DNA from 4 places in the Nitrospira sp. Ecomares 2.1 genome. Region 2 is predicted to be linked to each of the others. Evidence: riboswitches for the same ligand, from Rfam matches in the RefSeq annotation. Region 2 holds a riboswitch; each other region holds the start of a gene.
What was found. Region 2 has a riboswitch for cyclic di-GMP ahead of ACWHYD_RS00675 (hypothetical protein). Riboswitches for the same ligand answer to the same signal wherever they lie in the genome.
Positions count from the first base shown of each region.

Region 1: it holds a riboswitch for cyclic di-GMP, as region 2 does, so the genes downstream of both, ACWHYD_RS16270 (Flp family type IVb pilin) here and ACWHYD_RS00675 (hypothetical protein) in region 2, are expected to answer to the same signal.
Region 3: it holds a riboswitch for cyclic di-GMP, as region 2 does, so the genes downstream of both, ACWHYD_RS05580 (InlB B-repeat-containing protein) here and ACWHYD_RS00675 (hypothetical protein) in region 2, are expected to answer to the same signal.
Region 4: it holds a riboswitch for cyclic di-GMP, as region 2 does, so the genes downstream of both, ACWHYD_RS08695 (sigma-70 family RNA polymerase sigma factor) here and ACWHYD_RS00675 (hypothetical protein) in region 2, are expected to answer to the same signal.

Region 1 covers NZ_OZ224219.1:3,675,580-3,683,526, reverse strand. Annotated here, with positions in the region: gene ACWHYD_RS16285 (DUF362 domain-containing protein) at 1-278, opposite strand, end outside; gene ACWHYD_RS16280 (hypothetical protein) at 314-1,204, opposite strand; gene ACWHYD_RS16275 (phosphatase PAP2 family protein) at 1,584-2,588, opposite strand; cyclic di-GMP riboswitch class I at 3,744-3,824, shown strand; gene ACWHYD_RS16270 (Flp family type IVb pilin) at 3,920-4,093, shown strand; gene ACWHYD_RS16265 (Flp family type IVb pilin) at 4,243-4,446, shown strand; partial or broken gene ACWHYD_RS16260 (IS3 family transposase) at 4,765-5,882, opposite strand; partial or broken gene ACWHYD_RS16255 (TadE family protein) at 6,081-6,326, shown strand; gene ACWHYD_RS16250 (TadG family pilus assembly protein) at 6,554-7,447, shown strand; one part of gene ACWHYD_RS16245 (IS3 family transposase) at 7,553-7,820, shown strand; one part of gene ACWHYD_RS16245 (IS3 family transposase) at 7,820-7,947, shown strand, end outside.
Region 2 covers NZ_OZ224219.1:136,425-144,371, forward strand. Annotated here, with positions in the region: gene ACWHYD_RS00655 (rod shape-determining protein) at 1-486, opposite strand, end outside; gene leuC (3-isopropylmalate dehydratase large subunit) at 920-2,326, shown strand; gene leuD (3-isopropylmalate dehydratase small subunit) at 2,396-3,031, shown strand; gene ACWHYD_RS00670 (cation:proton antiporter domain-containing protein) at 3,283-5,277, shown strand; cyclic di-GMP riboswitch class I at 5,836-5,912, shown strand; gene ACWHYD_RS00675 (hypothetical protein) at 6,090-6,335, shown strand; gene ACWHYD_RS00680 (Ig-like domain-containing protein) at 6,394-7,947, shown strand, end outside.
Region 3 covers NZ_OZ224219.1:1,260,755-1,268,701, reverse strand. Annotated here, with positions in the region: gene ACWHYD_RS05585 (FG-GAP-like repeat-containing protein) at 1-701, shown strand, start outside; cyclic di-GMP riboswitch class I at 1,441-1,522, shown strand; gene ACWHYD_RS05580 (InlB B-repeat-containing protein) at 1,590-2,495, shown strand; gene ACWHYD_RS05575 (cupin domain-containing protein) at 3,111-3,476, shown strand; gene ACWHYD_RS05570 (hypothetical protein) at 3,586-4,125, opposite strand; gene ACWHYD_RS05565 (DUF488 family protein, N3 subclade) at 4,355-5,350, shown strand; gene ACWHYD_RS05560 (sensor histidine kinase) at 6,419-7,947, shown strand, end outside.
Region 4 covers NZ_OZ224219.1:1,996,620-2,004,566, forward strand. Annotated here, with positions in the region: gene ACWHYD_RS08685 (LptF/LptG family permease) at 1-1,072, shown strand, start outside; gene lptG (LPS export ABC transporter permease LptG) at 1,102-2,190, shown strand; cyclic di-GMP riboswitch class I at 2,490-2,580, shown strand; gene ACWHYD_RS08695 (sigma-70 family RNA polymerase sigma factor) at 2,666-3,544, shown strand; gene ACWHYD_RS08700 (cell wall hydrolase) at 3,545-4,114, opposite strand; gene ACWHYD_RS08705 (hypothetical protein) at 4,554-5,114, shown strand; gene trxA (thioredoxin) at 5,280-5,627, shown strand; gene recN (DNA repair protein RecN) at 5,653-7,383, shown strand; gene ACWHYD_RS08720 (HalD/BesD family halogenase) at 7,883-7,947, shown strand, end outside.

The DNA of each region.
Region 1 (7,947 bases), 1.2 Mb from region 2:
AAATTAGGTTTTAACAGAATACGTTTTCCTTTGATCTCTAAAGGGGTGATCCCCAATTCTTGGAATCCTTGGCGAATGAGTATCGCAAGATCAGCTTCGTATGTTTGTGCATGAACGATAAAGGTCTGCGCGGTCAAGCGAGGGCCTATAAGCCAATGAAGGAGGGAAAATCCCGAAACAGCTAATCCCCCTCCCAGCAAACAAGCCTGCAGCAATTGTCTTCTTGTGAGCGTGGGTTGTTCGGTTTGCGTGAGAGTGGTGGTCGTGGAATGCGCCATTTTCTTCCTTGGTGGTAGGTACCCGAAGCGGGTGGTTATGTTTTTGACGCAGTGAACAATGAGTATAGTCCTTGTTGCGCTTTCGCACCGCACAAGAGCAATGCCAGGGAGGGAATGGCATAGGGCCCGTACCGCTCTTGACGATGCAAGCAGGCGGATACCAATTCCTCTGTGTTTGTGGGTTTTAATCCCCATGCACCGAGGCCCAGAAGTGTCCAGCCGAGTGAAATGGGAGTTTGGAGGTGATAAAGCTCGTGTGACGCATACTGGAGGCTTTCTGCTATTTCTTGAAGAGCGGTGCTGCCAGCCAATGCCTGTAAGGCAATGGCCGTGCACTCTGGAAGGGGAGGTAACGCACGGTTGAATACTGTGGTACTTCCGTAATTCCAGCCACCCGTGGGCAATTGACGGTTGATTAGCATTTTTTGTCCAGCTATGGCTCGAGAGTGGGTGCCCAAACCCACCTTCTGTAACGCCATGAGGGCGAGAGCAGTGGGTACCACCCAGCTATGGGTGTCAGCAACCCATGGCCAGCCTGGGATGGTAGTGTCGTGACCAATAATTGTAGGATCCGGATTTGAAAAATGGTGTCCCATAAATCCTATCAGATAGTCGACAGCCCGTGATTGCGCTTCGTGATACCGGGGAACGCCTTCCCAAGCGAAGATAGCGAGAGGTGTCGGCCAAGATGCCTCCGGGTGTGAGGGAGAAATGCTCACGCGTCCGTCGTTTATCTGTTGGGAAGCTAAATACGCCCTACCCCGGTCACAGCATTCAAGATCGAATGAATAGGAAGACAATGCCATAATAGCCCAAGCGCTCGCATCGGGCCTGGCCTCTTCCCCGGAGTGGTAGGGAAATCCCCCGTTTGGAAGTTGAATAGATCGCAAGAGTTCAAGAGAATGAAGAAAGGGTCCTTGACTCATTGAGGATAATAAGAAACAAAAAAACGTTAAATAAAAAACGATCTCTCATGTTGTTCGGTTTAAACAGGCAGAACTTTAAAAAATTCCGATCCCGATTTAGCCCTGTCCCCCCTTCGTCATCCCCGCTCTGTAGTTAGCGGAGATCCATCAGAAAAGCCACAAAGATGGTTACCCGCTTGAAAATGTCGGGGAGGACGAGGACAGGGGTAGTGGGGAAATCGGGACGGCGGCATGATATGGGAAAATCCCATGCCTTCAGAACGTGATGGTGTGTGGTGTCTTGGATTCTATAGCACCAGATCGGCACAAAATAATTTCGAACTTCTTGTCAATCAAAGCCTGGCAATTCGTCGCTGTTGGAACAATCGGATTAGACCTATTAGTATATCCCTGAAATACTTGATGGACTTTTAACGAACGTTATCTCATCTTCGTGGGGAGAAAATACTCCATCAGCCTGGATTTCCTTCCCGGTAACCACATGCCGTGCCAAATAAATAATGCACCAGGCAGTCAATAGTCCCCCGAATACATCGATCAGGTGATGTCCACCATGGATAAGCACGCCTGGGAGGACGAAAAGATTGATGAGAACTATTATAGGAAGCAACCAGCGGGAGGTGCGTGCGGAATACATAGCCAAAACGGCCATGATCGTGTGATACGAGGGAAAAGCCACCAGGCCTTCCATGTCCCTTGGAGAAATAAATTTAGGGCCTTCAGCCCCTAGGCGCAATAATTCGACACCATAGGATGAGCCAACAAGTGGTCTTGCCGTCTGCTCAATTGTGCCGGAAATGTCATAGAGCACGCTTGGGCCAAAGGCCGGGAACAGTGCCCAAAAGGCAAGCGTCACCAGACCTGAAGCGGTTATTGAAAGGATAAAAACATGGAGTTCTTTTTGTTTTCCTCCAAATCCTAAAATAATAAACAGTAAAGCCATTTGCGGTATTGAAGATAAATAGGCATAGCGCGTCAATTCATTTAATAATGGATGTTGACCAGCAAATTGAACAATGTCGGGCCATGAATACCCAATCCAAGAATCGATCTGAGCCAGAAAGGGATCAATGGGTTCTCGCCAAAGCGGGAGTAACAGATAACCGAAAACCGATAGCACAATTGTAAACAGAAGAAGCAACCCGGTGGCCATAAGCGTCATAGCGATTCGCTCACTACGCCCGCTTGAACGGTAGAACAGTCCCACTGTAATCATGAAAATTCCCAAGGCGAAAAAGAGGCTATAGGAAAACCAATCGAAACCAATGTTGCGCACAATAACCATACCAAGATCGAAGATAGCCAACACAAGTATGGTATTGCGTAAAAAACGCTCGACTGGCCATAGGAAAGGTTTTGTAAGTGGGAAAGTCCCCACTCTCATTATGTACATCCTCGCATTCGAATGGAGTCACTATAGTTGTGGGCAGGTACGGACCGCACCGTTAAATAGTGTCTATAATGCTTTGCATGATTTGACGAACGTGTCCCGATCGACTTGAAAATCCCCATCATCAACCGGAGTGTTATCGTGGAATTGTAATTCACCTGGTGAAGAGCGTGACGGCAAAAATTGGTGCTTATATCAATTGTATTCCTCCCTGTAGGTGTGGCACCGGTATTTGAGCTAAAAGCTGTGGAGATGGCGGGAAGGCGGATATACGAAAACAAATTCAACTGATCAACCAAACGGTCTAATTGAGTGGTTATAGTTCGGTTAAGAAAAGGCATCGGAAATGGTTAGATTGGTTCAGAATGGACCACCTTGCGAGGCGTCTTGAAAAATGGTTCAGACCAAGTTCTTTTCGGAATTTTTCCTTAATATCTTGAGATCGTGTGTCCGAGGTTTTTCTAAAGAAAAATTAGTAAATTAGGGGGTGAGCATAAAAGTTCAAATTTACTAACCCAGCTCCTATTATAATCCTGCGTCAATGTTGTTGACTGACTTACTGGAGTTCACCGCCAAAACAGGCTTCGCACAGAGAAATATACAGTGTATTCTTAGCCATCATCAGCGACATTCCCTCGTCATTATCATATTCCATCTGCCCTCCACGGATTTCTCCTCCTTTTTCCTTGTCGGTAGTTAGCAGAAATCTCTCCGAGGAACCTAAAAGTTTGATGCCTGATTGAAAATGTCGGCCCTGACACGGGAAGAGTGAGGGTAGTGGTATTTCGTCAGTCGGTTGGCTGTGTGCATTGCACTCCGACCATATAGCTCACGCCTGCTATCATCCCACGTCAAGTCTGCAGAGGTACGGTCGGGGACGGTCTGACCCGACATCCGAATTACCTTCACATCACGTCTTCGACGGACGTTCCGAACAATTTTGATCTCCTTCGTTAACAAAGGGGGGCAACACATCGTACCGCCTCACAATATGAAACATATTCAATGAAAAACATGAGCAAGTTTTTCCTGAAGTGGTCGATAATGAAGCATGAAAACGAAGAGACACAAAATACGGAATAGAAAATTTTCATGGATTTACGAGCATTTGTTCATGACCATGAAACATGGATTCGGTCGGGTGCCCCTTCCCGATAAGGGCGAACACGTCGTAAGACGTGGGCGCAAAGCCACGGGTCAGGGTTGGTCCCTGATAGCCGGGTTGCCGAAGGCACGGAGAGCCAAGGGGCAGCGTCTGCGTCAGAATTTTCCGGGCAGTCTGGCGTAACGAAAGTATTTACCTTCGCCCGTTAAGGAGATGCGCTATGGTTAACCAAGTAATGCGTTTCGTGAATGATGATGAGGGAGCCACCGCTATTGAGTATGGCTTGTTGGCCGCATTAATTGCCGCAGTGATTGTCACGGCCGTGACTGCTGTAGGGACTGCCCTCAGTGGTACCTTTACTACGATTTCCACGAGTGTTGCGGCTCCAAGCTAAGGGAGAACTCCTTCCCGCAGGGGTGCTTAGAAGTGCCGTTCCCTGTGGCATCTCATAGGGGCGGTACTTCCGCGGGAAGCCCATTTTGAAAGGTGGCGAAGTCTTGAGAGGTGGCGAGAAGGTCAGTAAAGGATAGGGAGGCCAGCATCATGCAGACAATTCTCCTGAATTATTGGCATCACTGGGTAAAGAACCTCCTTGTTGATGAAGAAGGTGCCACGGCGATTGAATACGCACTTTTGGCTTCGCTCATCGGGGCCACGGCGTTAAGTGCTCAAGCTGCCTTGGGAACCGCCGTTGGGAACATGTATACGCAAGTCATGGGTGTCATCGCGGGTGCGTTGGGTAGTTAGCGGGATACTGATAAAGTCTGTTCTCAGTGGTGTTGGAGGGGTAACCACCTTAAAAAATTTCGCTCAAGTCTTTCAACCGACGCATTTAGATGTCTTAGCGTCTTCGCATTGTTCTTCTATACCATGGTTCGTACCTTATTCCGGACTTGTGCCGTATCCGATCCATCTCTAACGGTAGTGTTAGTGGAATTTGAAGGTATGGCCTGATCGCTACCCTCCAAACCTGGTCTTCCGCCGGTTTCACGGACAGGTTAAAGAAGAGTTTTGGACTTGCTTCGTTTCCGTAGACACTCACCCTAGTTTTGCCATCTGCTGCTCCTACGCTGTTGGGCTGATATTTCCCAGGTGCTGATGACGTCTCGCCCGATTATAACACACCTCAATATAATCAAATATTTCTGCTCCCGCGGCTTCACGGGGTTTAAAGATGTGGCGACGTATTTTCTCCTTCTTCAGGGTCCCAAAGAAGGACTCGACCGCCGCGTTATGATAACCGTTTCCTCTGCGACTCATGCTGGGGAGCAAGCCATGCGTCTGGCAGAACCGATTCCATTCATCGCTGCTGAACGGCGATCCCTGATCCGAGTGGATAATCACGTCATGCTCGGGCTTGCGTCGCCACACGGCCATCAGTAAGGCGTCCAGCACGATCTCCTGAGCCAAGGTGGACTTCATCGACCAGCCGATGATCCGGCGTGAGTAGAGATCCATCACCACCGCCAGATACAGCCACCCTTCGTCGGTTCGAATAGAGGTGATGTCGGTCGCCCACGCACGATCCGGCCGGTCTATCGCAAACTGTTGCTGCAATCGAGTCGGTGCCGTAACCGCAGGCTTGGGGTAGCGGATACCTGGCTGCTTGTAGCCGCGCTGGGCGCGTATCTTGTGACGCTTCATGATCTTGGCAATCCGGTTCTTGCCCACCCGCTCACCCACTTCACGCAGATCGCAGAGCATGCGGGGCGCCCCATAGGTACGGCCACTCGCCTCATGCGACTCGCGGATTAGACCCAACCGGCGGTCATCGTCTTGCGCCCGCTGGGACGGGGGGCGCTCCACCCACGCGTCATACCCACTGCGCGATATATCTAACAGGCGACACATCGGCTGCACCGCCTACCGGTCCTGATGCTGCAAGATGAAGGCGTACCTCACGCCGGGTTTTTCGCAAAGTACGCGGCCGCTTTTTTTAGGAGGTCACGCTCTTCCTGTGCACGGCTGAGTTCCGCCTTCAGCTTCAGGTTCTCGCGCCGAACCTCTTTGAGCTCCGCCTCATATCGATCGGTGGCGTTGGGGCTATAGACTTTCACCCACTTGTACAGACTTTGTCCTGAAATCCCCAATCGCTTCGCCACATCACCTACCGCGTACCCCCGCTCGATAACTTGCTTGACCGCCTCTTCTTTGAACTCATCCGCAAAACGCCCCTTCGTCATACCGTATCCTCCCATGCTTTAAATTAACGTATAGGAGTGTCTACCGATTTGGAGGAAGTCCAGAGGCTTTTTCGATGTGTCCGCAAAATCAGGGGAAGACCAACCATTTAGATAGCCAAATGGAAACAAGGAGACATGAGTGGGCACCGAAGCAAACAAGTACAAAAGCTGCGACGATCCTAGCGCGGCTCGACGGCGGTAGAGTTTGCCCTCATTCTGCCGATTCTTGCGTCACTTGCATTTGGAGCGATCGATTTTGGGCGCATGTTGTGGTTTAAGGAGGTTCTGGTGAATGCGACCCGCGTGGGAGCGCGCCAGGAGACAATATTTTATTCGGGCAACGGCCAGGCAGAAATTGAAGCAGCCATCACGGCTTCTCTTGCTACGGGAGGAGTGGATCCATCAGGGCTCTCGGTGGTGGTCAATGGGGTCGGAAGCCCATAGGGACCGCCGTTAAATGTGGTGTCTACCATCCCTTGGAATTATTTTGTCATCGATAAACTCATCCCTGCGATTTCGACTCCAAACCTACAAGCCTCTGTGACCATGATGATGGAATAAGAAAAGGTGGAAAATGTCTTGTCCAAATCTTCAATGTGACGGAGAAACAAATATGTGGAAAAAACAACGATGGTCCCTTGTCTCACCGTTTTTGAACCAACGGGGCATTTATGGCGGTCGCAATGAGTATCATGGCCGGCGTGTCGATTGATGTCGGACAGGCTTTACTCACACAAAATGAATTGCACAATGCCTCGGATGCCTCCGCGCTGGACGCTGCGAGGCAATTGGGTGTGACATACCTTTCCTTGCCCATCGCTCCGCAGCAGGACATGGGTCGGGCACTCACTGGTAATGAACAATCACAAGTAATTGCTCAGGCGACGGCTGCGGCATTTGCCAACAGTGCTTCAGATGTTAGTAGTCTGTCTCTTTCGCAGGGAGATGTTGAATTTGGCATATGGGATTTCAATGCGCAGACGTTCAATCCAACGGTGAACCGGCCGAATGCCATTCGCGCGACTGTCCGACGTGATGGTGCGGCAAATGGAGCGATGCCGACATTTTTTGCCGGTATGTTAGGTGTGAGTACTATGAATATTTCGACCAGTTCGATTGCCGCATTAGGGACTTCAGGAGGACCTGTCCCACCGGGAGTGGCCGATGTGCCGTTTGCAATTTTCACTAACTGGTTCAACGGAGTCGCCAACTGCGATGGGGGTATACAATTTTCTCCGACTGGGCTGAATGCCTATGCGGGATGGCATGTTTTTGATCAGAACCCGGCTAATGCGAATACGCTCCGTAATACTATTGATGGGTTGAAAGATGGAAGCTATCAAAGTCCAGGGATCATCCCAGGGCAGACTCACTTTACGTTTACTGGTGGAGAAGTTGCTTCTGCCTTTCCCAATCTGATCGATCTCTGGGATGCGAAGAAACAATGGAATAGTGATACTGGACGGTATGAGTGGGATATCAATCTACCCGTATATCAGATGGAGGATCTTGTGGTAATCCCAGTGGTTCTATCACCATTGTGGGGTATGCTAAAGCGGTGGTGACAAACGTCAAGAAAAAGAATATTCAAGCGGAAGTGAAATGTGTGATCTTCCCCCGGTTTTGTGGACACGTCCATAAGTATGGATAATGTTCTGAAGGAGGTGTCGATGGGACGATCACGGAGGAGTTTTACCAAAGAGTTCAAAGTTGAAGCCGTTCGGCTTCTGACGGAGGGTGGAAGGAGCCTGGCTCAAGTGGCTCGGGATCTGGGCATCCGGGATACCGTGTTAGGCCGGTGGAAACAGGAGTTAGTCGAAAGCCCGGAGGGCGCGTTTCCCGGCCATGGACCAGGCAGCCCGGAAGCCGAGGAACTCCGGCGGCTGCGGCGCGAGAATGCACGATTACAGATGGAACGAGATATCTTAAAAAAAGCAGCAGCCATCTTCTCGAAGGATTCGCTATGAGATATGCGTTTATCCGAAATTATCGAGAAGTCTTTCCAGTCGGCCTGATGTGTCAAGTACTGGGAGTGGGCAGAAGCGGGTTCTATGCATGGCTGCAA
Region 2 (7,947 bases):
ATCCACCACCATGTTGCCGGAAGGCTCGGTAATCGGCAATCCCGCTCCGATTGCAGCGGCCACCGGTTCTTCGATGAGATAAACTTCCCGTGCACCAGCCAATTCGGCTGATTCCTTAACGGCACGTTGTTCGACTTGCGTGATTCTGGATGGGACGCCAATAATAATTCGTGGCCTGAGCAGAGTTCCCCCGCGATGAACTTTTTGGATAAAATGGCGCAACATGCGTTCTGTCATGTCAAAATCAGCAATAACACCTTCTCTCATGGGACGAATGGCAGTGAGATTGCCAGGGGTTCGCCCGATCATTCGCTTTGCTTCTTCCCCAACCGACAGAAGTTTTTTTGAGTTTGTCTCAACTGTCACCACGGAGGGCTCGTTCAAGACAATCCCTTTGCCCTTGATATAAATTAATGTGGAGGAAGTTCCTAAATCGATGGCCATGTCTTGGGAAAAATGGCTAATGAAATAATTGAATATACCCATGAGAAGTGTTGAGACCTATCAATTTCAGAGGGTGGGCGACAATGGCGGAGTCGGAAATAGGATTGTTAGAGTCTTTACGTGCTACAGGGGAAATAGATCAACTTTACTTTTCTATGTCTGATTTTCCGGTTAACCTTGATATTCGACGTTGAGTCGTTCTTCGCCGCTGGCCGGAAACCCTTTAGATTGGTTCGGGGCTGGATGAATGATAGCCGGTATCCACTTATTTCCACCTAAGTATCGAGAAGGTGAAAGTTTCAGATTGGATTGTTCACTGTCGTAGGGAAAAGTATATCAGAAGTCTTAAAAGACCACAAAGAAAAGGCGGATCTGAAACCAAATCTGGAAAAAGCTCCTCCTGGCACTTGCCAGAAGGGAGCAAATGTAGATAATTAGAGTCCGAAATTTTCAAAAAGAAAGAAGGATGTATTCCATGGCAAGCAAAACATTGTTTGAAAAGATTTGGGATCAGCATGTGGTTCGTGAAGAGCCAGATGGGACAACCTTATTGTATATTGACCGACACCTCGTGCATGAAGTGACTTCCCCGCAAGCCTTTGAGGGACTCCGGTTGGCTGGCAGGAGGCCAAGGCGTCCAACTGCGGCGCTCGCTGTTCCCGATCACAATGTTCCAACCACCGATCGGTCGCAGGGCATTGCCGATCCTATGAGTGCCTTGCAAATTTCAACCTTGGAAAGCAACTGTGCAGAGTTTGGAATTACCTATTATGGGATGGAGGATATCCGTCAAGGTATTGTCCATGTCATCGGACCTGAACAAGGGTTGACGCTACCGGGGATGACGATTGTGTGTGGAGATTCCCATACATCGACTCATGGGGCGTTTGGAGCCTTGGCGTTTGGCATTGGCACCTCAGAAGTCGAGCATGTGTTGGCGACGCAATGTTTGGTCCAGAAACGACCCAAGACTATGGAAATTCGGGTGGAGGGCACGCTTCCTGATTATTGTTCTTCCAAAGATGTCATACTGGCGATTATCGGGCAAATTGGTATTGGTGGTGGAACCGGGTATGTCGTGGAATATACGGGTTCGGTGATCCGATCGTTTTCAATGGAAGGCCGGATGACCCTTTGTAATATGTCTATTGAGGCGGGAGCGCGTGCTGGTCTGGTCAGTCCGGACGAATTGACGGTCGCATATGTGAAGAATCGGCCGCTTAGTCCGAAGGAGGAGGTGTTTCAGCAGGCGAAGTCGGATTGGTTGAAATTGAAAACAGACCCTGGAGCTCGGTTTGATAAGGTTGTTGAGCTGCGAGGGGAGGATATTTCACCTCAAGTGACTTGGGGGACCAATCCCGGAATGGTGACTGATGTGAATGGTCATGTGCCTGATCCGGCATCCATTCCGGATGAAAAACTGCGGATGGCAACAGAACGTGCCTTAGCGTATATGGGGTTGCCAGGTGGTATCCCTATATGTGACATCCGGGTCGATCGAGTTTTCATCGGGTCCTGCACCAACTCACGAATTGAGGATTTACGGGTGGCGGCACGGTATGCCAAAGGAAAGCACGTTGCCCAAAGCGTCAAAGCCATGGTGGTGCCTGGATCAGGGTTAGTCAAACATCAAGCGGAGGAGGAAGGTTTGGATCGGATTTTTCGCGACGCGGGTTTTGAATGGCGTGAACCAGGATGCAGTATGTGCCTCGCCATGAATGCGGACGTGCTCACACCGGGAGAACGATGTGCCTCAACCAGTAATCGAAACTTCGAGGGGCGTCAGGGAAAGGGTGGACGGACCCACTTAGTATCCCCTGCTATGGCTGCTGCTGCTGCTGTTGAGGGACATTTTGTTGATATTCGTGATTGGAAGATGTGAGATCAATAAGGGAATTCTTTTGCCTTCAAGAGATCATCTGCTTCCACTACATTTAAACGGGAGATAGATATGCAAGCGTTTACCATATTGACCGGAACGGTTGCTCCATTAAATCGTGGCAATGTTGATACGGATCAAATCATTCCGAAACAATATTTGAAAACGATCCATCGCACCGGCCTCAAAGAGGGGTTATTTGCCGATTGGCGGCGGCGTGCGGATGGGTCTCAGGATCCTGAGTTTTTTGTCAACCAATCGTGCTATCAACAGGCCACGATTCTATTGACCCGTGAAAATTTCGGATGTGGATCCTCAAGGGAGCACGCTCCATGGGCTTTGTTGGATTATGGCATTCGTTGTATTGTGGCTCCGAGTTTTGCCGATATTTTCTACAACAATTGTTTTCAGAATGGGATTCTCCCCGTCGAGCTTCCAGGAGAAGTCATCCAAACATTGTTTGACCGAGTAGCTCATACTGACCAATATCAGATCACAGTCGACTTAGCTCAGCAGATTGTCATTCTTCCCGAAGGGGAGAAGTATTCCTTTACCCTGGATCCTTTTCGCAAGGATTGTTTGTTGAAGGGATTGGACGGAATTGGACTCACGCTTCAACATGAATCCGCGATTACTGCCTATGAAAAGCGCCGGGCTCAGGAGGCTCCCTGGCTCTTTCAGGATTTTTCCTCTTCAGTCCACTCGTAAAAGGCTATTAATTTTCTCAATTGATCGGGATGGGTCTGGAATGCCCCATCTCGATTCTCCCCTTGATCCTTCTTCCTCCCCTATCCGTAATAGCATGGTTCTATCTCAGATGAGTGGGACAAAGCGAATAGTAGACATTTCCCTCGATCCGAGGGATGATGGGTGTTTGAAATCCACCCAAACTTCTTTATCGTGTCTATGTCAGGTATGGGGAATACGCTGAATCCCTGCCATCGCCGCCCACTCGACTTATGAGTGAAGTCCACATCCTACGAGATGTCCTCATTATTTTTTCTATCTCCGTTCTGGTTGTATTTGTTTTTCAAAAAATCCGGCTACCGGCAGTTGCGGGATTTTTAGTTTCTGGCACCTTAGTGGGTCCCCATGGGTTGAACCTCATTTCTGATCTGCACCAAGTCGAAACTCTTGCCGAAATCGGTGTGGTGTTGTTGTTGTTTACCATTGGCTTGGAAACCTCTCTTTCTCGCATACGGGCTTCCAGAAGGCTGTTATGGGTTGGTGGTCCCCTGCAGATTTTGAGCATGCTCAGTGGCGTAGTGCTTGGGGGATGGTTATTGGGTCGATCCTGGGAGGAATCGGTCTTCTGGGGTCTGTTGTTGTCGTTGAGCAGCACCGCCATTGTCCTCAAGATTCTGGGAGATCGAGGGGAAATGGATGCGCTACATGGGCAAGCAACTATGGCGATTCTTATTTTCCAGGATCTAGCCGTGGTGGCTATGATTTTACTGACTCCGGTACTGGGGACAGGTTCCCAAGGGGAGACAGGGGTTATTGTCGAAACGCTTGTGAAATCCGTCATGGTTGTGGGGTTAATTGTGCTGGCTGCACGGGTTTTGGTCCCTCATGTTCTTCATCTTATTGTGGGGACTCGAAGCCGAGAGCTATTTCTCTTGTCGATTATCGTGTTGGGGCTGGGAACGGCTTGGTTGACCTCTCTCGCGGGGCTGTCATTGGCTCTTGGTGCCTTTATCGCGGGCCTCGTGATTTCTGAATCTGAATATAGTCATCAGGCGCTCGCCGAAGTCATTCCCTTTCGGGATAGTTTTAATAGTTTATTTTTTGTCTCAGTGGGGATGCTAATGAATCCCTCGGTCATCTTTGAATTTCCCCTCCTGGTGATGGGGATGTTGGTGCTTGTAGTTTTGGGAAAATTCCTTACGGGAACCGGAGCAGTGTTCCTAGCTGGGGCTCCCGTGTCTTCTGCATTATTAACTGGGGTGGCCTTAGCGCAGGTGGGAGAGTTTGCTTTTATTCTTGCACGAGTGGGTCAGGGGGAAGGGTTATTGGACACGCAAGCCTATAATATTTTTCTTGCAGTATCGGTGTTGTCTATGACGATTACGCCCTTTTTGATTCAATGGGCTCCCCGTCTGGCTAGACGGACCGAGGCGCTTGACCGCCTGAAGCATTGGTTTCCTCGACGTCAGTCCCATGCGTCACAAAGCACCAAAATCAAAGTCAAAGATCATGTCATCATCGTGGGCTATGGTTTAAATGGGCGGAATCTTGCACGGGTCTTAGGTGATATGGAAATTCCATTTGTTGTGCTGGACGTTAATCCTGATGTCGTGCAGGCTGATCAAAAAGGCCGAGGCACCATTTTCTACGGGGATGGGACGAATCCCAGGGTGCTGACTCAGGCCGGGATCATATTGGCAAGAGTGCTCGTGGTCGCGACCTCTGACCCATTTGGAGCGCGCCGGATTGTCCAGCAAGCACGACAGCTGAATCCCACTCTTCATATTGTCGTACGAACACGATATTTAAAGGAATTGCAGGATCTCCAAGAGTTAGGAGCCAATGATGTCGTGCCGGAGGAATTCGAAACATCCATTGAGATTTTTGCCTTGGTTCTTCGTACCTACCAGACGCCGAAGGCCATGATCCAAGACAAAGTTGAACAAATTCGTAGGGAGGGTTATCTCCTGCTTCGGCGAGGGGAGCTACCTGAGTTAGCTCACCATCTACGTGCTGGAACATTGGCTGATGTGCAAGTCGATACCTGTCGGGTGGAAAACGATTCTCACGTGTTGGGGAAACCATTGAGACAGTTGCATATCCATGGACGGACGGGCGCTTCTGTGATTGCGATTACCCGGAATGGCGTAACACAATCAAATCCTTCTCGCGAAACGATTCTGGAGCCAGGTGATGTCCTCGTCCTTCTTGGTGCGCGTGAGCAAATCCGCAAGGCCATTGCCCTCCTTGTGGATGCTAAAATGTGAGAGGTGTAAGCTCGTCCAGGAGAATTTTGACGACCGGTAATCCGTTATTTGTATTTCTCAATAAATAAGTACACTCAATACCTATCGTTTTTTTCTTCAGGTATAGAACGTGGCTTGTCTGAATGTCCTATTTTCTTGAAATCAGGGTTGCCTGTCATGAGCGCTGCATGCTGGAAATAGCCTGAATCCCAGGTAGGCACGGAGCGCTACTTGGGAGGAAGGCTGCCATGCGTCTGAAAGAATGGCTTGCGACGGGGTCATTTCGGTTCCCAATCAAGAGGGCTGCGTCAAGAAAGGAGCGTGAATTTACTTACCGGTCACGGCGCCGGGCGCATGCAAAAAAAACCTGGCAATTGGCCCTTCAAGAACGATCATGAAGGGGCGTCAACTGCCATGAGCCTGCTCCAACCTCCCCTGCCTGCTTCCTGCCTAAAGGCTTTTGGGTATCCACCGATAAAAGCCCGTGAAGTCAAGAGAGCCGGTGTCTGCTCACATTCAAGAGAGAGTTTTCATTATTCAAAAGAAGATGGCATAACAGTTTGTAAAGCGGTGGCCTCTTTCCGATAAAGGCAAACCCATTGTGAAGTGGGGACGCAAAGCCACGGGTCAGAATTTCTGATAGCCGGGTTACCGAAGAAAGGGAGACGTGCGGGAATGGGGCCTCTGTATGTGTTCGAAGGAGGAGATCCCATGTCCGACGTTTGTACAGTGAGTCGTCTGAGAAGGTGTATTGCGTGGTGTGTGTTCGGCAGTTGCCTCCTTGTTCTTCCGACTGGGGCGCAATCTGCGACCAGTGATTCGGCCACCCTCCAATGGTCCCCAATCAAGAGACCAACTTAGCGGGGTATCGGATCTATCGAGGAACCAACCCGGGGGTCTATGGGGTTCCTACGACGGTCGGGAAGAAGATCACGACCTACCAATATGCCAACTTACTTACGGACAAAACGCACTATTTTACGATTACGGCGTTTGATGCCTCGGGCAATGAAAGTCTTCCCTCCCCCGGAGGTGAAGAAATATATCGCCAATGCTTCCACCTCTTCCGGGGCTTCTAATCCGCCGCCCCCTCCTCACTACTCATTTCGAACCTGACCGTGGCCAGTGGGTCAGCGTATGGGGTGTCGGCCATCGGTCTCCAAGCGGGGGATGGTGTATCGCGATCGCACCTATCGGTTTACGACGGTGCCCGCGAGCGTGCAGGGCGCGGCGTATATCCAAACCGCCAATAATGATAAAGCGGCGACGACGGCGGCCTTCCTGCGCTTTACGGTGAATCAACCGGTGTCCGTGTCAGTGGCCTATGATGTCCGGCTCACGCCGAAACCATCGTGGTTGAACCCCTTTACCGATACGGGCAAGAATCTGGTGACCTCGGATACGACCCTGCGGCTCTTTGCGCGGAGCTTCCCGGCCGGCACGATTACCCTTGGGGGCAATGCCAGCGGGGGCGGGAGTATGTATGCCGTCATCGTCCAGCCAACCGGCCCTTCTCCCGATATTACGCCCCCCACGGTCACTCTGGTATCTCCGCAAAATGGGACGTCTCTAAACGGTACAATTGCGCTATCCGCTACTGCCACGGATAATGTTGGGGTGGTGGGCGTCCAATTCCGACTCAATGGGAATAATCTGGGGGCGGAAGATACCACCGCCCCCTTCTCATTAACCTGGAACACTATTGGAGCGGCTCCCGGGAAATATACCTTTACGGCAGTTGCACGCGATGCAGCGGGCAATACGACAAGTTCAGCCCCAGTGACCGGGACGGTTCTACCACCTCCCGACCTCACGCCCCCCACGGTCACTCTGATATCTCCGCAAAATGGGACGTCTCTAAACGGTACAATTGCCCTATCCGCTACCGCCACGGATAATGTTGGGGTGGTGGGCGTCCAATTCCGACTCAATGGGAATAATCTGGGGGCGGAAGATACCACCGCCCCCTTCTCATTAACCTGGAACACTATTGGAGCGGCTCCCGGGAAATATACCTTTACGGCAGTTGCACGCGATGCAGCGGGCAATACGACAAGTTCAGCCCCAGTGACCGGGAGTGTCCCGAATCCAACCGTGTCCCCATTAACTATTTCGAACATGGTGGTTGCTAGTGGGCAAGGGTATGTGGTGCCTGTCTCTGGCCTCCGAACCGGGGGCACGGTGTATCGGGACCGCGCCTATCGATTTACGACGGTTCCCGCCAGCGTGCAGGGCGCGGCGTATATCCAAACTGCCAATAATGATAAAGCGGCGACGACGGCGGCCTTCCTGCGCTTTACGGTGAATCAACCGGTGTCCGTGTCAGTGGCCTATGATGTCCGGCTCACGCCGAAACCATCGTGGTTGAGCCCCTTTACCGATACGGGCAAGAATCTGGTGACCTCGGATACGACCCTGCGGCTCTTTGCGCGGAGCTTCCCGGCCGGGACGATAACCCTTGGAGGCAATGCCAGCGGGGGGGGCGGGAGTATGTATGCCGTCATCGTCCAGCCCTCAGCGGCCGGTACCAGCACGGTCCCTTATCCACCCACGCCTCCATTAAGCGTTTCGGACCTGACCGTGGCCAGTGGGTCAGTGTATGAGATGTCGGCCATCGGTCTGCAAGCCGGGGGCACGGTGTATCGGGACCGCGCCTATCGATTTACGACGGTGCCCGCCAGCGTGCAGGGC
Region 3 (7,947 bases), 1.1 Mb from region 2:
TTGTGTGGCGCAATAACACCAGCGGCGCAGTTGCCGTATGGCTGATGGACGGATTGACCATCACCTCGGCAGACTTTCTCGGCTCCGTTTCCACGAGTTGGGCCATTCAAGCCATTGACGATATGAATGGTGACGGCAAGGCCGACCTTCTCTGGCGCAACACCACTGATGGCAACACCGCGATATGGCTTATGAATGGGAAGGCGGTTGTTTCTACTGGTTTTCCAGCTGGTGTCTCATTAGGGTGGCAAATCGCCGGAGTGGGCGATGTGAATGGTGATGGTAAAGCCGATGTCATTTGGCGTCATGACACCAGCAGCACGGTGGCCATTTGGCTGATGAACGGCTTAACCATCAATTCCACCGGCTTTCCAGGCAGCGTCCCGACCGCTTGGGGAATCCATGCCGTCGGGGATGCCAATGGCGATGGCAAAGCCGATCTTGTCTGGCGCAACACCACAGACGGCAATACCGCGATATGGCTCATGAATGGAACAGCGATTGCCTCTTCCGGCTTCCCGGGGGCAGTATCGGTGGCATGGCAGATAGCAGGAGCGAACGATGTGAATGGTGATGGTAACGCCGATCTTATCTGGCGGAACCGCAGCAATGGAGGTGTGGCGGTATGGCTGATGAACGGCTTGACCATCGCATCGACGGGTTTTCCCGGGACCACTTCCACAGAATGGGAAATTCGGTAGTACGAAAGTTACGGTACAAGAATGACTACGCTACATGGTCTCGCGCACAACTTGGGATATGAAATCTTGGAAATTTCCAAACAGGGAGGACGGGCTAAGCCTTTACTTCATATGATCCGGCAATAATAATGATAATGTAACTGCCGATCCGACAAAACAGCACGTTGGGCACTCTCACAAACTACAACCAGGTTTACCCGGTCCTCATCTCAAACACCCCTCTCCCATTCTTTAACCCGCGGCCCCGGCTTCTACATAATTTGCAGACTTCCAATTCCATCTTAGCCGTGGAACGCGACCATCTCGAGCACATCGGGAAATCGGTCCTACTACATCATGCACGACATGGAAAACCGGGATTCAATCTTTTCTCAAGCTTGTCATTTGTTCTAGCCCTTAGTAGAAATCGCCCTGACAGACATTCCCTTTCCCCCGATGGCAAGCCCGGATGCAATTATTTATCCGAATATATTTTCTCGTTTATCCAAGAGAGATACCAATCCCACATTGCGCTACCATTCCAAATGAAGAATGGGACCCATTTTTTTGCCTCAACTCCATTTACGTTCCGTTGTTTTTGAGATTTTTTCTCATAAACTTTTTGTACTCCCTTAAACTCTGCTCTTTCTAAAGTTTTTCCTTACAGATCCGATATAGTTCGGCAGACCGTTTGGAGGTCTAAGTTACAAACCAAAGAAACAGACAGTCGAAAGAAAGTCCACCATTTCATGAAATCCTCTTCCCGAAACGGCACACCTACTGTGAAGTAGGGTCGCAAAGTCAGGAGTCAGGATCCAACGCCTGATCGTCCGACTACCGAAGGAAGTCGTCATTCGCAGGGGGAGGAGAGGATGAGGACTTCGGTCCGAATACCACAAGGAGTCGAATATGCTCCGCCACATGATCCCCCTGAATTTCACCAAAAAAAATATTGCCGGTCTTGCATTCTTTTTCATCGGATTATGCACTAACCCCGCTTCCTCGGCATCTTCCATCCAACTAATCTGGGACGCAAATCCGGAACCCGATTTGATGGGATATAATGTGTATATGGGCACATCCCAAGGCTCCTATCACACCACAAAAATTACCGGACCCAATCCTTCCTACGTGTTCCAGAACCTGCCGCAGGGAATCACCTATTATTTCGCGGTCACTGCATTTGATCAGACAAAAAACGAAAGCCTCCCCTCGGAAGAGGTGAGTATAAAAATTCCCGATACCATATCGCCGACAATGCCTGGAAATCTCACGTTGAATTCAGCATCAAATATCCAGGTGGCCTTTTCATGGACAGCCTCTACCGATAATGTCGGAGTAACCGGATATGATGTGACCAGGAATAATGTGGTTATCGGGCAACCCGGCACTAATGCTTTTGTGGATAAAACGACCAGTCCGGGAATGACCTATCACTATACTGTTAAAGCCCGGGATGCCGACGGGAATGTGTCCGCATCGTCTGCTCCCCTACAGGTCACTACTGCCAAGGGAATAGCTCAACTGGAGGTGTTCGTCAGCGGCAGTGGATCCGTTGTTTCGACTCCTAACGGAATTAATTGCCCGAGACGAAGTTGCTTAGCCAGCTACCCACAGCAATCCGTGGTGACATTGACCCCTCAACCAGAAAAGGGCTGGACATTTTCGGGATGGTCCGGCAGTTGTACCGGAACGGCAACATGTTCCTTAACCTTCACAAACAATAGGACCGTTAACGCTAATTTCACAAAGGTTACCAAGGCCAGATCGGTTAAAGACTCTAGAAATATTGGAAGACAAAGGCGAACGAGATAACGCACAAGCTTCTCCATTCCCTGGGTGCCCATGCACGGTTATAGACTTAGAGATATTGGCGGTGGCATTAAACTAGCCCTTTGACGGTGGCAAATAGCCAACCGATGGATTCAAAATTGATGGGTCCGTTCCCGAATGCCAGAAGAGATCTCAGCCGATTTAACAAACCAGACGCCCCAGCGCTGATGGCAGATAATAGATGAGTAATCCAATCCAACCAGCAACTACCTTTTGAATGTTTTCCGAAAACCGACTTCTCCTTCAGAAAAGTCCCGCAATAGCCCATTGGTGTTTTCTTTCATGCCGTTCGCCAAGGCCTCATACCCATTCCCAACCGATTTCTAAAGCCTAAAGGCAGGAACCAATCGCTTGAACTAAACAACTTTGAATTCGGTCTCGTCCTTGTTCTTGCTGCTCGAAGGTATCTGAGGCTATTCTAAATTTGACACTGATCGGACAAGCCGTTATGCCATATAAGGACTTCAAAAGTTTTTCCTGAGAGAATACAATGGAGATCTGTCAGGCCAGCAGGCCTGGCATAAAAATTTAACGAAGGCAAGCATTCACCCAGTCAATGCACGCTTAAATTCACGAAGAGGAGGTCAACGAGACGGTATGGCTAAACTGATCGAGCAACCCACAAGGATTAAACCTGCAGGGAACAAACCCAAACTCATCGACGAATACATCGGACGGGTGAATTGCGAAACAGACCAAATCAGCATCGCGCGCATGCAAAGTCCTTCCGGCTGGGAAGAGCCTGGGCAGACGCCTGAATTTGATGAATATACCCTGGTCCTTTCCGGGCAACTACGGGTGGAAACCAAAGAAGGGATAATTGAGGTGAATACCGGACAGGCGGTCATCGCCTATCGCAATGAATGGGTGCGGTACAGCACCCCCGGTCCTGAGGGGGCGGAGTATATCGCGGTATGTCTCCAGGCATTTTCCCCGGAGACGGTACATCGCGATACGGATTGAAACGGGTTTCCATGAAAGCACTTAGCAGAGAGCCGGGACTAACCGCCGCTAAAATCCTTCGCGCACATGGCAACCGCAGATGCCAAACTCAGGCTAAAGATGTTGATGCTTACGGATGATGATGGTGGCCCCCGCCAAACCGGAAATTATAGCCGAATGCCTGAGGCCCATAACCCCAATATCCAGGGCCATCGCCATAATAGCGTGGATAACCCCAGGGAGGTTGGAGATAGGTGCCGATAGGCGGAAACTGGGCATAGTCATAGGAAAAACCATAGGAGTACGCGTAGGGAGAAACATAAGGCGGCCGATAACGGGAATTCTGCTTAGAGTTCTGAGCTTTGCTCAGGGCTAACGCTTCCTGACGATCTAATTTCTCTTTGAGCTGATTGATTATCCCCTCCTGTGCCTTCAATTTTTCTGCCAACTGGTCGATTTTTTCTTGTTGAAGCTCCCTCAACGTGGTCACGCATCGGTCTTGAGCATCTCCAGAATATCCGGAACATTCCCAAGGAATAGTGGTAGCTTCTGCGAAGGCCTGGGGATCATTCAAAGACAACCCTACCCCGACTCCACAAATTAGCACCCATCCGATCCAACGGCTTAACCGGGAGGTCTTTGACGGGAACTGCTTCATGATTGTGTTCATGTCCTCCTCCTAATTGAAGGCATATAAGATTTTATCATGGCTTTGCGTGGTCCTACAAACGAGAGGCCTTCAGACTAATAAAGACCTGAAGAGTCATGAAGTCCCGAATGATCCATTGACACCTTTTTCCGGAATTCGTAGCATTCACCCCATTCCCCTTGCACAGAGGTTTTCATTCTTTAAGGCCAGGGCACGAAGACGTTACTCCCCAAAAGGACATTGATTTCGCATGGGACGCACCACACGGTTACAGACTCAAAAACCCATCCGTTGTGGGTGGGTGGGCACGAAATCGCACTTCATTCCCTATCATGATGAAGAATGGGGAATCCCCGTCCACGAAGACCACCGCCACTTTGAAATGCTGACATTGGAAGGGGCGCAGGCTGGCCTATCCTGGTCAACCATTCTGCTTCGTCGTGAAGGGTATCGTCGGGCGTTTGCCGCATTCGACCCCGAAAAAGTCGCACGCTTCGATTCCAGAAAAATCGCGGTGCTCCTTCAAGATACCGGGATCATTCGGAATCGCCTCAAAATTGAATCGACCGTCACAAACGCCAAAGCCTTTCTCACCATTCAGGAAACGTTTGGGTCGTTTGATCAGTACATCTGGGATTTTGTGGGAGGTGCGCCAATAATCAATGACTGGAAAGCAATGGCACAGGTTCCAGCCACGACTCCACAGAGTGACGCCCTCTCAAAAGATCTCAAGCAACGAGGATTTCGTTTTGTGGGAAGTACCGTCATCTACGCCCATATGCAAGCGGCCGGATTGGTGAATGACCACACCACTGATTGTTTCAGACACCCTTCCAACCTCCTACCACAAACTTCCTCCCAAGTTGCTAAAGTCCCGAATAAAAGCAATTATCGGGCAATCAAAGTCAAACGAATATATGACACCCCGGCCCCAGATGATGGGTGTCGGATTCTCATTGACCGGCTATGGCCTCGAGGGCTTTCAAAAGAAGCGGCCAAAGCGGATCTGTGGCAAAAGGATCTTGCCCCATCAACAGCCCTGCGAAATTGGTTTCACCATGAACCGAAGCGATGGGAAGAATTTCAAAGACGTTACGCAAAAGAGCTTGGGCAAAAACCCAAAGCAGTCGAAGAGCTATGGCAACGCATACAACAGGGTCCAGTCACCCTTCTCTTCGGGGCAAAAAATCAAGAATGTAACCATGCACTCGCCCTCAAAGCCTATCTCTCCCAGAATTATGAATAAAAGCGCCATTCCTATAACCGGCCAGAGCTTTTGAATCAGAACGTATGAAGAGGTGTTGGACAATATGATGTCACGGGATGTGGGCCAGCTTGTGTGGCCACATTGGCCAAGGTCTCCTAAGGAAATCAAAACAATCGCACTGGCAATGGGAATCACCGTGACGGATTCGCATCTGGTCTGATTCGGGCTTCTTTCGAACACCGTGCCACCAGAATAGGATTTAAGCCCTGTCGAGAGAACAACAGATTGTTTCCTGGAAGGCCCTGCCTTCCCATGTACTCCTTGCCACGAAATGGCACCGCAAAAAAAGCAAGCGTTCTGACATTGGGTGATCTATTGGAAAAATTCCAACCAACCCGTGCTTATGGATCATACATTTACTCTCCGCAAACACGTCCGTACCGATTTCGAAAAATTCGACACAAATGACTTATCGCCGTCCATCATTTGATTTAAGGAATTTCTATAAAAATATTAATCAAATTTTTCGCTTTTGATTGAACGCATTTTCCTTGCGTACATTTAAAAAAACCGTTATTATCGCGCATTATTTTATCATTAGCCTCATTTCCAATTCATCCTGCCTTATTTTTATCATGTCGAGAGATGTCACAAGCCCGATCCAATCGCTCAGGGGAGGTGCATCATGATCGAGGATTCGCCAATGTACCGGCAGATTCAACATTCTTCTCAAAAATCGGCTTGATACAACAATCAATTTTTTCGGGTGCGAATTCGTCGGCTCCTTGAGTCAACATAAACAAAAGGTCGAAGGATATTTGTGATCATCTTTTGACCAAAGCAAGTCCTGTTTCGGGACCCCACTTTATAGCCATGCGGTGCGCCTGAGCATGAACCATTTCGCCCAATTTCTAAGCCATAGACTACCCTCAGTTGGTATGTTTAAAGGAGTCAGTCTGCCATCACATCAAGCTCCGGCAGTCCTAAAAACACGACCCACCGACATAACTTTCCCCCCTGCACCGAATCCTCCCAGGTTCCCTATTATGACTCATTCATTGAATGGACCGATGGGAAAAGCGCCTAGATAACAGGTCGTTCAATTCTATGACCATGAGGGTTCCCCCCATAACAGTCCAAAAGCCACAGCCGAATCTTCAGAAGGCTCTCATTGGGGGGCTGGCATTGGGAATTTTCGTGGCGGACTGCCTGACTCCACTTGGAATTGGCATGGGCAGTCTGTACATTCTGGTCGTCGTGGCCACTTTCCCCCTCAACAATCCAGGGGCGACAAAAATCGCGCTAATCGGCGCGATTCTCTTAATTTTCCTGGGCTATTGGGGCTCTATTTCAAGGTTAGAATATGAAAGAGCCACGCTTAATCGCTCCCTCTCCACTCTCTGCGTCTTGGTAACAGGATATATGACGTTGAAAAACATTTCTTCCAGACAGGCACTCCAAACGGTCAAGGAAGATCTCGAAGTCAAATATGGCTTACAAACCAAGGAACTGAAAGAGCAAAATCACACAATGACGGTTCTGCTAGAAGATATGAAATTGATCAAAAATGACCTTGAGGACAAGGAGCGTCGGCTACGCGTGTTCGTTGATGCCTTCCCGAGTGGCATGTTGATTGTTGACCATCTCGGCAAGGTGGTCTTTGCCAACAAATTAATTGAAACTCTCTTTGGGTATTCACAAGATGAATTAATGGGGCAATCCATCGACACGCTCGTTCCCAAAAGATTTCAGCAGGAACATGCCCGACATCGAGTTGCATTTCTCGAAAACCCAAGTACCCGAGCCATGGGGGCAGGACGGGATCTGTTTGCCCGACGGAAAAATGGAAGCGAGTTTCCCGTAGAAATCGGCCTGAATCCCATCAACACGCCAGATGGCTTTATGGTGCTCAGTTCAGTCGTAGACATTTCAGCCAGGAAACAACACGAAGCTGAACTCAAACGCTTAAATCAACAACTGGCCAACCAGAATCAGGAACTGGAAGCCTATAACTATGCCGTTTCACATGATTTGCGAACGCCCTTGAGAGCGATTCAGAATTATGCAGATTTCCTGTTAGAAGACTTGTCCACCAAAGTTTCATCAGATCAAACACTGTATTTGACCGGCATTACCACCGCCGTATGCGAAGCGGAAGACCTGGTCTCTGATCTCCTTGAACTCTCGCTGTTAAATAACAAAGATTCTGCTCCTCAGGTCTGCCACATCGGTACCATCATTCCCAAAATCCTGCTCCTTCTGAATTTCGATAAAGACGTAGAAGTTCACACGCCTGCTGAATGGCCAACAGTCCTTGGCCATGAACATCTTCTGAAACAGATTTTCCAGAATCTCCTGGCCAATGGGGTCAAATTCAACCACTCCTCCCCAAAAGTTCTGAACATAAATTGGATGCAGGAACGCCAGGGGTTTATCACCTTTACGGTTGAGGACAATGGCATCGGGATCTCTGAATCATATCAGGATAAAATTTTTCAAGTCTTTGAACGATTGCATACGACTCGGGAATATGAGGGAACCGGCATAGGTCTGGCAATTGTCAAAAAAGCGGTGAGCCGGCTGGGCGGAGAAATACGCGTGAAGTCCGAATTGAGCAAAGGCAGCATTTTTTCATT
Region 4 (7,947 bases), 1.9 Mb from region 2:
CGATCGGTACATTTTTTTTGAGTTACTTCCCCCATTTTTGACCAGCCTCACCGGATTGTGTTTCATCATTTTTACGAAGGAAATGCTACGGCTGGTGGATTTAGTGGTATCTCGAGGAATTAGCTTGGCGGGCTTGGGGTCGATTGTTCTGCATTTGCTTCCTTCCTTTTTAGTCCTAACCTTACCAATTGCCTGCTTGATTGCCTCAATTTCGGCATTTAATCGCCTATCGTTTGACAATGAGGTGACTGCCATTCGAGCCGCGGGGGTTAGTTTCTGGCGGATCAACCTTCCTGTGGCGGTCTTTTCCGGAATGGTATTTCTTTTAACGGTGTACCTTTCTCAATGGGGCCAGCCGTGGGCCAAAGTGTCATTGAAGACTTTGGCCCTGAGCGTCATCGAAGATGAGTTGACTCTTGCTGTTGATTCGGGTGTGTTTAATGAACCAATCCCTGGACTCATGGTGTATGTGCCTCACTCAGAGAATGGCTCTGGCCAAAAGGGCGTATTTATTTCGGATCAGCGTAATCCCGACCAACCCTTGATCATTGTGGCGGAGAATTTTCAAATGTTGAAACAGAGCGAACGTCAGCAGTTTGGTATTCGCTTGTTTAGGGGGGCAATCCATCAAATCCCCAAAGATGCCAATAGTTTTCATCGGGTCGCCTTTGATACCTATGATTTTTGGCTATCTTCACCATTTACGTCAGTGAAAGAAAAAACCAAACGGAAAACCTACCAAGACCTCACTCAACAATTGGAAGAATCGGGTGGAACGGATGCCGGTGCCCTTCGTCGATTAATAGAGTTTCATAAAGACACGGCCTTTCCGGTCGCCACCTTTGTGCTGGGTTTATTGGGCGTTCCGGTCGGAATTGTGTCGAAGCGGTCGGGAAAAGCCGGAGGGTTTGCGATTGGGGTTCTCGTGGTCATCGGGTTTTATCTATTAAATGTGCTGGGAGAGTTTCTCGTGACGACTTTGGTGATTTCTCCATTAGCTGGCGCATGGATGCCAAACATCATCCTGGCCTGCCTGACAGGATTCTTACTATTTCAAGCACGAAAGCAATGATCAAGAAATTTTTCAACCAGATTTAGATCATGAAGAAAATTTCTTGGTATGTGTTTGGAAAATTTAGCCGGGTCTTCCTGATGTGTCTTGTAACGGTGTTGACGATTTATCTCGTCGTGGATTTTTTCGAAAAATTAAGAAAATTTTTAAAATATGATGCGGACTTAACGGTTATTTTTAGCTTTTTTGTCTATCGAATCCCTGAAATTGCCTTTTTACTGGCCCCGCTGGCGGCCCTGATGGCCTCAATTTTGACGGTTGGTGGGCTTAACCGGACTCGTGAAATTACGGCGATGCGCAGTTGCGGGTTAAGTTTTTATCAAATTGCCATTCCCTTTTTTGTTTTTGGTGCGCTCGTGAGTGTCGTGGGTCTGAGTTTGACGGCTGTGTTGATTCCTCTGGCCAATATCAAAGCCGAATATGTCCAATCGGTCCTGATTCAAAATAAACCAGAGCCCCTCTCACTCACTCCGGAAGGTTTGTGGCTCAGGGTGGGACGAAATCACCTTTTGCGTATTGATTCGGTGACAGAGGATGGACATCGTTTGAATGGTATTCACCAGTACACACTCGATGATCGCTTCAATCTCAAGGGAATTCTTGAAGGGGAATGGGCAACATTTGTCGATGAGGAATGGGTGATTGAGCATGTGATTCAACGAACATTTCAGGAAGAAGAACGCATGCAAGTGAATGGCATGCCACGGCAGGTGTTGCGCCTCTCTCTCACGCCTGATGATTTTCAGAATTGGCTATCTCAGTCTCCAGAGCACATGTCGTTGTATGAATTGCATGATTATATTCAGAGAGTAATTGAAGATGGCCATAGTCCTCATCGTTTTTTAACTGATTATTGGGCTCGTTTTGCGTACTCCATCGTTCCTCTGGTGATGACATTGCTAGGGATCTCGGTGAGTCTTCGAGGAAGTGGTGTGCGTGGGGTGGGAGTGGCGAAAGGGCTTGGGCAAACTCTGGCAATTGGATTTTTCTTCTGGGCCGCACATTCCGTGGGTATTGTTTTAGGACGCAATGGAGCGGTGTTACCGATCATTGGTAGTTGGATTGCCACAGCCATGTTTTTGGTCATCGGAATTAACCTTTTTTTGAAGCTAAAATGAGGGAATCGCGATTGCCTTGAAGATTGCTCCGACAAATGTGTGATTGAAAATTTCGTCTTTGTTTGCTGGCACCATTAGTGTTTGTTCCTGATGCTGTGCAATGTATGAATTTGTCAATTTCCCTCATGAACACGCAAGGTTTTTTCTTAACTCCCCCTGTCTTGAATCCGATAACACTTGCACAGAGACAGAGCTTGAAGGGTAGAGGAGGCCCCAATGCTTTCAGGCAGACAGTGGATCGGAAATTTCAAAAACTCACCACTTACATAAGGTTGTGATTATCGGATAACAAATTCAACAGGTGACAAGGGCAAACTATCCGTGAGGGTAGGGCGCAAAGCCAAGAAACCCTGAGAGCGTGGTTGTTTTAGGGTTCGTCTGGTTACCGAACTGTGTTGGTAGGTCCATGCGTTCGTTCATGCGCCCATTCCCTGGAATTGGGCGCTTTTTTTTGGTCACAAGGAAAGGCCGAAATATGGACGATGACGCGCAACATTTCACAGAGCCAGCACTTGGCATCAAAGAGCTCGACTCGTCTTGCCTTGGCTCAGTTAGTCAGGACAAACCAGAAAATGGAGAAGCGCAGGACCGGCTTGATCAGGAACATGTTACTCGGATTTTATTGGAGTTTCTCCCGATCATTCGCCGGATGGCTGGAGTTATGGCGTTCAAGAATCCCTTTTCCCTGGATGTCGAGGATTTGACGAGCGCCGGGGCAATGGGTTTGTTGTCCGCGTTAAAGCGCTATGATCCAACACGGGATATCAAATTTAGAACATTTGCCGAATATCGCATCCGTGGCATGATGTTAGATGAAATTCGGGCAATGGATTGGGTTCCTCGGTCTGTTCGATCCCGTCGAGATCAAGTGCGACAAATTGTTGAAGAACATCTTCAGAAAAACGGGACGCCACCGACTTCACAGGAATTGGCTGCGCTATTGGGCGTTCCCATTGATGAAATAGAGGGAGTGGGAGGGTGTGATCCTCGTCTAATTAGTCTGGACGAGCCGGTTGGGCAAGGAGAAGATGAATGTACGCTTCGTGATGTTTTGCCGGATGTTAACCATCTTGACCCTTTTGTGGCCTGTGCGGACGCAGAAATGAAGGCGGCATTATCAGCGGCCCTTGAGACATTATCGGCACGCCAGCAAGAAGTACTTCAGTCCTATTATCACACCGGATTAACGATGAAGGAAATTGGTCACCAAATGGGGCTTACCGAATCTGGCGTCTGTCGGGTGCATTCCGGTGCACTCCGACATTTACGCATAGAGTTGAAACGTATTGAGGATGGGGGACGCAGTCCGACTCGGCCTAAGAATTTGCGAAAAACGCGTGCAGGCAATGACTAGTTAAATGGTGTGCTTATTAAAGAATTCGTGTCCGCCAATTTGGGCCACTTTTCGGTTGACCTGAGCCCAATGGGGGGTCTTGACCAGTTTGGGATTATAAAACAGCACAGCCCCATCCACTACCTTCCGACCGTCTTGCACAAGCCTCCAGGCTAATAAACTTTCTTGCATTTTTCGATTCGTTTGATCAAATTTCACTTCGTTTGGATTCCGCCCGATCCATGGCTCAAACTGTTTGGCACGAAGAACCGTGCCCTTGACCGTGCCATCGCTGTGGTATTTGTGAGTCATCCGGTTCCGAATGACGGCCGCAACGCCTAACTTTCCAGCAAAACTTTCCCCACGGGCTTCCAGGTAGATTGTTAGGGCGGCTAATGTATCGTCGCTGTGGGTGGAATCCTTCGTCTGGGTCATTTCTAGCGGCAATGATGAGCCAGGCGAAGAAGACGAAAGAACCAAAGCGATATCAGCCGAATTTACGTGAGTAGGGGAGACCGGGATTAAGCATAAAAAGAAGGTTTCTAGGCCAATGATGAGGATAAAAGGCAAAAGTCTTTTGTTTTGTTTCATTTTATCCCTTTTTTAGTGGTGATGGGTTTAAATTGTTTGCGCGTTGTTTTTTTAATAAAGGAGCTAAGTTCAATGTAATGCTTTTTGGATAAAATCTTTCGCAAGGTATATGCCATTGAAGTTTTAGATTGTTCAATGGCTCGTTTCTATGGGAGTCTTGTATTGTAGTGGGGAGTTTGGTGTTAGGCCTTTTGGATTTTTATAAATTACAAGTGGCCTTCCCTACAGCATTATGTCGTGGTTCCGGGACATCATAGACAAGGGGAAACGGTTTTTTTTTAAATAGGCATTGGAAACAGGGAGATTTCGGGATTCTCCTACTGATTAAAAATCCGACAATCTTAAAATTGGGTAATTGAATCAGCGGAAAATGGGGTGAACAACCTGGGAATCTATCGAGAATGCTGCATATTCCAAGATTTTAGTGAGGGAGGAGATCATGAGGGCTTTGTCGGCGAGCAAAAGAGCATGGGAACTGATGGTGTGTTTCGGCGTGGGAGTAATTCTTCTGGTTACGTTGCCGCATTCCAATGGTTGGGCTCAGTCAGACCAAATTCCTATCTTGACTAGTAAGCCTCTCGCGCATGCTAAAGTGTTTTTGAGTGCCGGAGATTACCGGCGAGCGGTGGAGGCTTGCCAAAAAAATATTGACCGCAACCCCTCGGTTGAAGCGTATGTTTATTTGGCCTACGTATATCAGGCAATTGATGGTTATTTAGGATCATTAGCGAAGCAGGAGGATTATGTGAAAGTAGAGCAGTTAGCTTTGAATTTGACCGCACGGGACATTCTTGATCTCATTGATCCGCCAAATGTCATGCCTCGTATGGCGCAAGAGCTTATTCATGAAGGTATTCGACAACAATTTGACGTGACAGCAGCGATGGCCAATCGGTTGAGTCGGACACAGACGGAAGAATTATGGGCACAACAAACCCGGTGGCGCGAATTGAATCCTGATTCATGGTGGACCGGCACACCGGATGAATGGCAGTGGTGAATTCGGTTCCTGTCATTTCTGCGAGTGTTAGAGATCCCTCAAATCATAGGGGGTAGCCCTCATTGCTAGCTAAGCCTGTATGAATGAGTTGACAGTCCGACAAGAGCGGTTTTAGGATGCCATCAGAGCTGGGCATTTTGTCGTATTTATCCAAGGAGGCAGTCAGTGTCTGATTTAGTGGCCAAAGCGGATGCAACGAATTGGGATGGGGAAGTGCTGAAATCTTCAGAGGTGGTCATGGTGGATTTCTGGGCGGTCTGGTGTGGACCCTGTCAAATGGTGGCCCCAATCGTCGATGAGCTCGCACAGGAGTATCAAGGCAAGCTTAAAGTCATGAAGCTCAACACCGATGATGCCCCCGAAGTTGCGGGACAATACCAAATCATGAGCATTCCCAGTATCCTCTTTTTTAAGGGTGGCCAAGTTGTCGAAAAAATTGTTGGAGCAAGACCAAAGCAACAATTTAAACAAATCATTGACTCGCTCCTGGCTCAATCTACTTCCCCTGCCTGATCAGTGGGGCCGATGACTCGGTGTTATGCTGACCGAGCTGCGTATTTCCAATTTTGCTCTCATTGATCAACTTCATCTGGAGCTCCCGCCTGGATTTCTTGTCCTGACGGGGGAGACCGGAGCTGGAAAATCTCTCCTCATTGATGCCCTGGTATTACTTACCGGCGGGCGAGCCTCTGCAGAGCATATTCGGTTTGGTGCTGACGAAGCCCTGTTAGAAGCCTGTTTTATTCTTCCCGCGACACATCATCTCACGATCAGGTTACAACGGGACGGATACCTCCTGCCGGATCAACAGGACCTTATCGTTCGTCGGTTGTTGTCGCGGTCAGGAAAGAACCGCAATTTCCTCAATGGGCAACTGGCCCCTCTTCAAACGATTCAAGACATTGGTTCCCAGTTGGTAGATATCCATGGCCAACATGACCAGCAATCACTGCTTTCCGCTAAGACCCAGCTCAAATTGCTGGATGCATTTGGAAATCTTGAGGATGTCGTAGGTCGCTATCAACAGATGCATCGTGAATGGTTTGAGAAAAAGGCGGCTCTAGATGAATACGTAGAGAAGATACGGGATCAAGCCAATAGGCAGGATATCCTTCAATACCAATATGACGAGTTGGTCAAGATGCAGTTGCAGTCTGGAGAAGAAGAGTCTCTAAGCCAGGAATACCATCGATTGAAACATAGCGGTCGATTAGGAGAGTTATCGAATCAAGCTTTTACTGCGTTACATGAAGGAGAACGATCTGTTCTGGATCACCTGGGTGAGGTGACTGAGCGGGTACAAGAACTTGCGAAAATAGATGCGCAAGGTGAACCATGGGTCCCATTGTTGGAAGCAGCGACCGTGGCGTTGCGGGAGGTGACGGATAATCTTCGAGATTATCGGAATCAGATAGAGTATGACCCGGAGCGAATGGATCTGATTGATAGTCGGTTGGCCGGTCTTCAGCGGCTTAAAAAGAAATATGGAAAGCCGATCGAAGATTTAGTGGAACTTACCACTATCCTGAAGCAAGACTTGGCGTTACTCCAAAATGGAGAAGAGCAAGTGGCGCATTTGCAAGCAGAAGTGACCAGTCGATATGAATCGATGAAGGCCTCGGCTGAAGAATTATCGGCCAGGCGGAAAACAGTTGCGAAGCATTTGGTCAAGGAGATCAAGCAGGAATTAGCGGCTCTGAAAATGTCGACAATGGAGGTGCAGGTTAATATTGAGATGGCCAATGGAGATACCGGAATTGGTTTGACAGGAATGGATCGTGTTGAGATGCTCCTGGCTCCCAACCCGGGAGAACCGCTCATGCCATTGGGCCGAATTGCATCGGGTGGAGAATTGTCTCGAATCATGTTGGCCTTAAAAACCGTGTTTGCGGAGAATGATCAGACTCCCGTCGTTATTTTCGATGAAATTGACAGTGGTATAGGCGGGGAAGCGGGAATGGTCATGGGGAGTCGTTTGCGTCAATTGGCGAAATTTCATCAAGTATGTTGTATCACCCATCTCCCACAGATTGCCTCGCAGGCTCATGCACAATTCGTGGTGGAGAAAACAACGCTAGATGACCGAACGCAGACGAAAGTACATGAAGTCACTGGAGTACATCGGGAAACCGAAATCGCTCGCATGTTGGGTGGTGGCACCCTGACCCCAACCATCAGAAAGACCGCCGGTGAAATGCTGGATCGGGGAAGCAGCCCTCACGTAGGCGTCGGTCTCCAAAAGCCAAGAAAGAAACCTGCCAAGACCTAATCTAATTTTGAATGACCCGGTACATTCAGGTAGCCATTCATGAACGGGTGGATAACTTATTCTCTGTCTGAGAGAATTGTTAAGATTCGGGTTTCTCAAAAACCTCATAACCATTCATTGTGAAGCTAACGCATAGTCTCAGCTAAAAGTCCCGTCGGCACAATGGATGAAAAGTCGTTCGTTGGGAAGATCCAATCGATAAAAAGGTGAACGCCATGCCCTACGACATCGACGACCGCGGTCCTCTTAGTATCGTCGACCTCGATCCGTTAAACCGGCAGATTCTGGTCTTTCATCAAGGTAAAGCGTGTTCACTCGATGCCTTAGATGCAGGGTTGGACCGCAAAATGTCGATCAGTGTGAGATGAGGCCGAAGTAATTGTTTTATTATCGTTTCGTGAGAATGCGGTGAAAGGCATGTTAAACTAGGGTCAATGATGGTTTTAAAAAAATGGATCAGCGTAAATGTTGGAGCGTGGAGGAATGAAGGAGATTGCATATGCTCGATCCAACGGTAAATGACATTGATCAACTGTTGACTGAGACGATCCAGACACTCAAGCT